One region of the Bacillus sp. C28GYM-DRY-1 genome, then DNA from elsewhere that is predicted to be linked to it. Evidence: a T-box and tRNA genes for the amino acid it is inferred to sense, from the RefSeq annotation. Region 1 holds a T-box; the other holds one or more tRNA genes.
What was found. The T-box of region 1 lies ahead of tyrS (tyrosine--tRNA ligase). A T-box ahead of a tRNA ligase gene usually reads a tRNA of that ligase, here a tRNA-Tyr.

Region 1 (3,404 bases):
AGCGTTTTGGAATATCAGGCTATCTAAGTTTTAGAAACTTGCGTTTGCCGACTTGGATAATCATATTTTCTTTTATCTCTGCAATGGCGTGAATATCTGTTATTTTTTCTCCGTTGATTCGGACACCGCCGTTTTGAATCATGCGGCGTGCCTCGCTTTTCGAAGAGAGAAGCTCTAGCTTGACGAGCAAATCAATAATCGCTATCTTTTTCTCGCCTTTCCAGTTTACAGCTGGAATATCCTCTGGCAGGCTGTTTTCCTGAAAGACTGTTTTAAATGAGTGTTCAGCAGCTTCAGCTCTTTCCGCTCCGTGATACATACGGACGATCGTTTTGGCTACATGCATTTTGGCATCCCTCGGATGAACGGCGCCGGTTTCTAAGTCTTTCACGAGCTGTTTTTTCTCTTCAAGCTCTATGTCAGTTGCCAAATGAATGTATTTTTTCATCAGGCTGTCAGGCAGTGACATCGTTTTCCCATACATGTCGTTTGGATGTTCATCAATGCCGATGTAGTTATGTTTAGATTTCGACATTTTCTCAACGCCGTCCAAGCCTTCCAAGAGCGGCATAAGGATGACGACCTGTTTTTCCTTGTTGTATCGTTCTTGGAAATGCCGGCCCATCAGCACATTGAAATGCTGATCTGTCCCGCCTAATTCAATATCGCTTTCGAGAACGACGGAATCATATCCCTGCATCAACGGGTAAAAGAATTCATGAAGCGAGATTGGCTTTTGCATGGCAATGCGTTCTTCAAAATCGTCGCGTTCCATCAGGCGAGCTACAGTTATTTTTCCTGCCAATTCAATGACATCCTCCAGTTTCAATGTTTTCAGCCATTTCGAATTGTAGTGAAGCTCGACTTTTTCAGGATCCAGCACTTTTCCGAATTGCTGAAAGTATGTTTTGGCGTTGTGCTGTACTTCTTCATCAGTCAGCTGCTTTCTGGCTGCTGATTTTCCGGTCGGATCACCGATTTTTCCTGTGAAATCCCCAATTAACAGCTGGACAATGTGGCCGTTTTCTTGAAATTGGCGAAGCTTGTTTAACACAACCGTATGGCCCAAATGTACATCCGGAGCAGACGGATCTAATCCGAGCTTAATTTTTAATGGTATTCCTGTAGAAATTGATTTCACGAGCTTGGCCTTTAATTCCTCCGGCGGTATGACCTCGTGGGCGCCTGTCATGTATAACTGAAGCTGTCTTTCGACTTCTTTTTGCTGTGCTGCTGTGAGTTGCTCAAAAGTTTTCATTATTCTTCCTCCTTTTTAAAAACACAAAAAGAGCCCATCCCGAAAAGGGACGTGGCTCTATGCACGCGGTACCACCCTGGTTGAAGACATTGTCTTCCGCTCATTCGAATAACGGTTTCCCGTTCTTTGCTACTAAGGTTCACAAAGAAAGCTCGGGGAGGTAATTCGCGTTTGCCTGTGTGCCGGCTCGCACCTTCCGCCGGCTCTCTGAAACAGGGAGACAAACCGCTACTGGATTCCCGTCAAAGCTTATGTTGTATGAAGATTGTCAGCTACCTTTCTAAGCAGCTCTGTCAATGTTTTTTGTTCGTCTATCGTCATGCCCGCAATAAGCTCAGTTTCCCCTTTGTGAAACTCCGGGTAGAGTTCTTCAATAGCTTGTTTGCCGGAATCAGTGATGGAGACAAAAACGAGTCGCCGATCTCTGGTGTCGATGCTTTTACGGCAAAAATTCTTTTTTTCGAGCGTTTTGATCACGTTGCTTGCTGTAGCTGTTGAAATGCCTGACAGCTCAGCAGCTTTTCTCGTTTCGAGTGCTCCCCATACCCATAAATCATAAAGGATGGAGAAAGCTGTCCAAGAAAGGCCATAGGAAGAAAGAACCTTAGTCTCCATTTTGATACGGAGCTTTTGCGCAGATCGATACAGATTCGTCGCAATCGATATGGCTTCCAGGTTGAGTGACTCGATGGGCATTTGTTTAAGCTTAGAAAGTGTGTCGTGTTCTTCTTTCCGAAGCTGTTGATGTTGATAGGAACGTTTCACTATTTATGCCTGCCTTTAATTATCAGAATCATTAGCTATGAAATGAATTGTAACAGAGTCTGATATAAACTTCAAGCCTATATATCGGTTGAATAAAAAAGGCCCATACAACACCACAATAAACAAAAAGCCGCAAACGGGGGTGTGCCATTTTGCAAAATTATGTTCAGTCCGTCTATAAACATGATCCGTTTCACCTTTTTTCTGCAGAGCATGTGGTGACGTTAGCAATTATCGCTCTTTTGGCTATTCTGTTGTTTCTGTTCCGCGAGGCGGTCAAGCGGCCTAAGGCCAGCCAGTTTTTGCGTTATTTGTTTGTGTTCCTGTTGCTTGGTTCGCAAATCGGTTATCAAATATGGATGATCGCCACGGACAGGTGGTCAATGCGCATTTCATTGCCTCTCCAGCTTAGTGACCTGTCTGTGTATTTGTCGGCCATCATGCTGGTGACCAAAAGCAGGAAGCTGTTTGTATTTTTATATTTTGTCGGCATCGGCAGTTCGATTCAGGCGCTTGCCACTCCTGATCTCGGTATGTATTCATTTCCGCATATTCGATATATCCTCTTTTTTATTTCGCACGGGTCCGTGTTTCTGTCCTGTCTGCTGATGGCGTTAATTGGGACGTACAGACTCAGACAGCGTTCTTTATGGGGGACTGTTCTCATTGTCAATGTGTACGGCGTCTGCATTTATCTGCTTGACCGGTGGCTTGGTGCGAATTATATGTATTTGACGAAAAAACCGGGCGGCTCTTCTCTTTTAGATGTTCTCGGACCTTGGCCGTGGTACATCGCCTCGGCTGAAGCCATAACGGTCGCCAGCTTTTACATCCTTTATTGGCTTTATCACATGTTCAAAAAATGACGCCTTTTTTGCTGTATAACACATTCTGTCTAAAAAAATATTGAAGAATGGTGTTTAATTTTCTGAAATCGGGAATGTAATTTGTACAACAAAAAGGGAGATGAATATCATTGAAGAAAGATGAAGTTATGCATATTGTGTCATGCGCAGATGATAATTATGCTCGTCATTTAGGTGGGATGTTCGTTTCTTTATTGACAAATATGGATCAGGAAAGAAAGGTAAAACTATACGTCATTGATGGCGGAATTAAGCCTGATAACAAGAAAAGACTGGAAGAAACCACATTGAAATTCGGCGTGCCGATTGAGTTTTTAGAAGTGGATACTAATATGTATGAACATGCGGTAGAGAGCAGCCATATTACAAAAGCAGCGTATTACCGCATTTCGATTCCTGACTTAATTAAGGATGAGAGCATCAAACGAATGATATATGTCGATTGTGATGCGATTATCCTTGAGGATATTTCGAAACTGTGGGATTTGGATATTGCGCCATATACGGTGGCTGCT
Region 2 (3,404 bases), on a different contig from region 1:
CATTTTGAAACGAGTCATAGGCGCAGTCTACAGCTGTTATGATATCGGGGAGAACCTGCTGAACGGCGGCTGCGACTTTCAAATCTTCGTTGTTGATCATTTTGAGGATGCCGAGTGTGTCTGCTTTGTGGATTTCAGCTGTTTGGCTATTGCGTGATTCCGTTGTAAGGCGGTGAAGGTTTAATGGTTTTGACATGAGGAGGCCCCCTGTTTAAAAATAATATATCTCAATATTCAGTATATTCGTTCCTGTTATGACATTTCAACTATGTTTTAAAATCTTTAAAATTTTATTTCATCCTAGACTATAAGAAGTAATGAAGGAGCAGGTGCTCTCCAATCGGTCCGATTCTTCGCCGTCCTTTATCAAGAAACCCGCTTTTCATATAAAGGTGCTTTGCACGTGTGTTCAGTTGATTAACGGCTAAAATAATTTCATCGCACCATGGGAAATAACTGCTCACAAAAGAGGGAAGCTGAAACATTGCTTTTTTTGCATAACCTTTTCCCTGATGCACTGCGTGTATAGACAGAGAGCTGAGCAGTAAAGCAAATGGATTGTTAGAATATGGAGCAAGCGTTTCTTTTGATGTATATAAAATGAAAAAACCGACTGGCAAATCGTCTTTTAAAATGACTACTGGATACCGGTCCCGTATGCTCAGGGCCTGAGCCAGCACCTCTTTCGGGAGTGAGGTAAAGCGTTTGTCATCGTTTTTTAGTGTAAATGATTGGAGCTCCGGCAAATGTTCAGGCTTATAGAAGGATAAAGAAATGTCTTGAGTCATGTGATGCCCTCCTTACAATATGTTGTCTAGCTGGTTTTCCGAAATGACATGGTAGCCCGCTTGTTTTAACAGTGCGGCGGTCACTCCGCTGCCGGCAATTTTTTGGCCGGAGAATGTACCGTTATAGATAAAACCGCTTCCGCACGACGGACTGTTTTCTTTTAATATGATGGTAGAGGCATTGACTTCTTTTGCGTAAGCTAATGTGTTCGTGGCGCCTTCCATATATAATTCTGTGACATCTTCTCCTGAAGCTGTCACGACTTTAGCGGTTCCATTAAGAACATCCTCGCCGGTGCCTCCGATGATTTCTGCAGGTTCTCGGGGAGTTGAGAAGCCGCCGAGAAGCTCAGGACAAGCCACAACTGCTTCATTTTCATTGATGAGTTTTCTGATTTTCTCCGATGCGGCATGAGAGCCGTTATATCTGCATTCAATGCCGCCAAGGCAAGAGCTGACTAGTATCATATTGGTTTCTCCTCTCTTAATTCGCTTGTCTCTATCATAAAAGAAATGATAAATGTTGGGAGGCTTTTTCAGTTAAAAAAGGAGTTAAAAAGTTTGAAAATAAAAAATTTAATTTTTCTCTTTACAAAGGGGGTGTAACCTGTATATAATAACTTTTGTCAGCTCGACGAGAACACAAACGGCCCGTTGGTCAAGCGGTTAAGACACCGCCCTTTCACGGCGGTAACACGGGTTCGAATCCCGTACGGGTCACCATTTGGAGGATTAGCTCAGCTGGGAGAGCATCTGCCTTACAAGCAGAGGGTCGGCGGTTCGAGCCCGTCATCCTCCACCATCTTGCCGGTGTAGCTCAATTGGTAGAGCAACTGACTTGTAATCAGTAGGTTGGGGGTTCAAGTCCTCTTGCCGGCACTCTTTTCTAACATTAATATGGAGGGGTAGCGAAGTGGCTAAACGCGGCGGACTGTAAATCCGCTCCCTCAGGGTTCGGCAGTTCGAATCTGCCCCCCTCCACCATTATTGGGCTATAGCCAAGCGGTAAGGCAACGGACTTTGACTCCGTCATGCGTTGGTTCGAATCCAGCTAGCCCAGTCACAGACACCTTTGATCAAAAGGTGTCTTTTTTTCTTTTTAAAATCATTCCAACTTCTAACTGTTCAGTCTGTATAATAATTTTAAAAATATGTTAAGGTAGTTTATTCACGAATTACCATCTACACCCTGCCAAAAATTTGATAAACTTATTTTATAAAAAACTTGAAACCTTTTGGAACGAAGCTCGTATACATACAGACCGGTGAAGGCAGAGGTTAGATAATATGGAAATGATGATTAAAAAGAGAATTAAACAAGTCAAAAAAGGCGACCAAGATGCATTTGCTGACATCGTAGATATCTACAAGGATAAAATTTATCAGCTTTGCTATCGTATGCTTGGTAATGTGCATGAGGCAGAGGATATTGCACAGGAGGCTTTCGTCAGAGCGTACGTTAATATCGACAGTTTTGATATTAACCGGAAATTTTCAACTTGGCTTTATCGAATCGCGACCAATTTGACGATTGACCGCATTCGCAAAAAGAAGCCGGATTATTACCTTGATGCAGAGGTGGCTGGTACGGAAGGCTTGACCATGTATTCACAAATCGCCGCAGATGGAGTTTTGCCTGATGATGCAGTTGTGTCGCTGGAACTCTCAAACACGATTCAGCAGAAAATTTTAAAGCTTCCTGACAAATACAGAACAGTGATCGTATTAAAGTATATTGACGAACTCTCATTAATTGAAATCAGCGAGATTCTCAACATTCCTGTGGGGACTGTGAAAACGCGGATTCACAGAGGCAGAGAGGCTCTCAGAAAACAATTAAGGGATCTTTAAGTGGGGTGATGAAATGAGCTGTCCTGAACAAATTGTGCAGCTTATGCATATGCATCTTGATGGAGATATCCTTCCAAAAGGTGAACACATATTAAATGAACATCTGGAGACATGCGAGAAATGCAGAAAGCATTTTTATGAGATGGAAAAATCTATAGCGCTCGTCCGGAGCACATCGCATGTCGAAGCCCCCGCGGATTTTACCGCTAATGTCATGGCAAAATTGCCTAAGGAGAAGAAAAGAGCTTCTGTGAAAAGGTGGTTCAGAACCCATCCTGTTATCGCATCTGCTGCGGTATTCATCATTTTGATGGGCGGAGGTTTTTTGAACAGCTGGCATAATGACCAAAATTTCAGCGTGTCCAAGCAGCCGAATCTTGTGGTCCATAACCACACTGTGACCGTGCCAGAAGGTGAGACGGTCAAAGGTGATGTTACTGTCAAAAACGGCAAGCTGATTATTAAAGGAAAAATAGACGGGGATGTAACTGTCGTAAACGGCGAAAAATATATGGCCTCTGCTGGACAAGTCACCGGTCAGATTGAGGAAATCAATCAATTATTCGATTGGACATGGTACAAGATGAAGTCTGCGGGGAAAAGTGTAGTCAATGCTTTAAATCCAAAAGGAAAAGAGTAAAGCGCGTCAGTCGCTTTGCTCTTTTTTTACGGGCTGATAGAGCTGGCACATTTCACTTGCTAAATCGATATGTGGTATAATGGGCTCGCTATGTAAAGTACATATGCGTAACACGTAAAACACAA

Region 2: it encodes a tRNA-Tyr, which carries the amino acid that the T-box ahead of tyrS (tyrosine--tRNA ligase) is inferred to sense. The anticodon was not compared.

The regions. Positions count from the first base shown of each region.
Region 1 covers NZ_JAUMKF010000015.1:6,987-10,390, reverse strand. The annotation lists gene tyrS (tyrosine--tRNA ligase) at 20-1,261, opposite strand; T-box leader at 1,301-1,513, opposite strand; gene Q3W56_RS14445 (MarR family transcriptional regulator) at 1,508-2,023, opposite strand; gene Q3W56_RS14440 (YwaF family protein) at 2,176-2,889, shown strand; gene Q3W56_RS14435 (glycosyltransferase family 8 protein) at 3,000-3,404, shown strand, end outside.
Region 2 covers NZ_JAUMKF010000008.1:144,275-147,678, reverse strand. The annotation lists gene murQ (N-acetylmuramic acid 6-phosphate etherase) at 1-196, opposite strand, end outside; gene Q3W56_RS10210 (GNAT family N-acetyltransferase) at 306-788, opposite strand; gene Q3W56_RS10205 (2-thiouracil desulfurase family protein) at 801-1,256, opposite strand; tRNA gene Q3W56_RS10200 (tRNA-Glu) at 1,437-1,511, shown strand; tRNA gene Q3W56_RS10195 (tRNA-Val) at 1,515-1,590, shown strand; tRNA gene Q3W56_RS10190 (tRNA-Thr) at 1,595-1,667, shown strand; tRNA gene Q3W56_RS10185 (tRNA-Tyr) at 1,688-1,772, shown strand; tRNA gene Q3W56_RS10180 (tRNA-Gln) at 1,777-1,848, shown strand; gene sigW (RNA polymerase sigma factor SigW) at 2,076-2,639, shown strand; gene rsiW (anti-sigma-W factor RsiW) at 2,653-3,279, shown strand.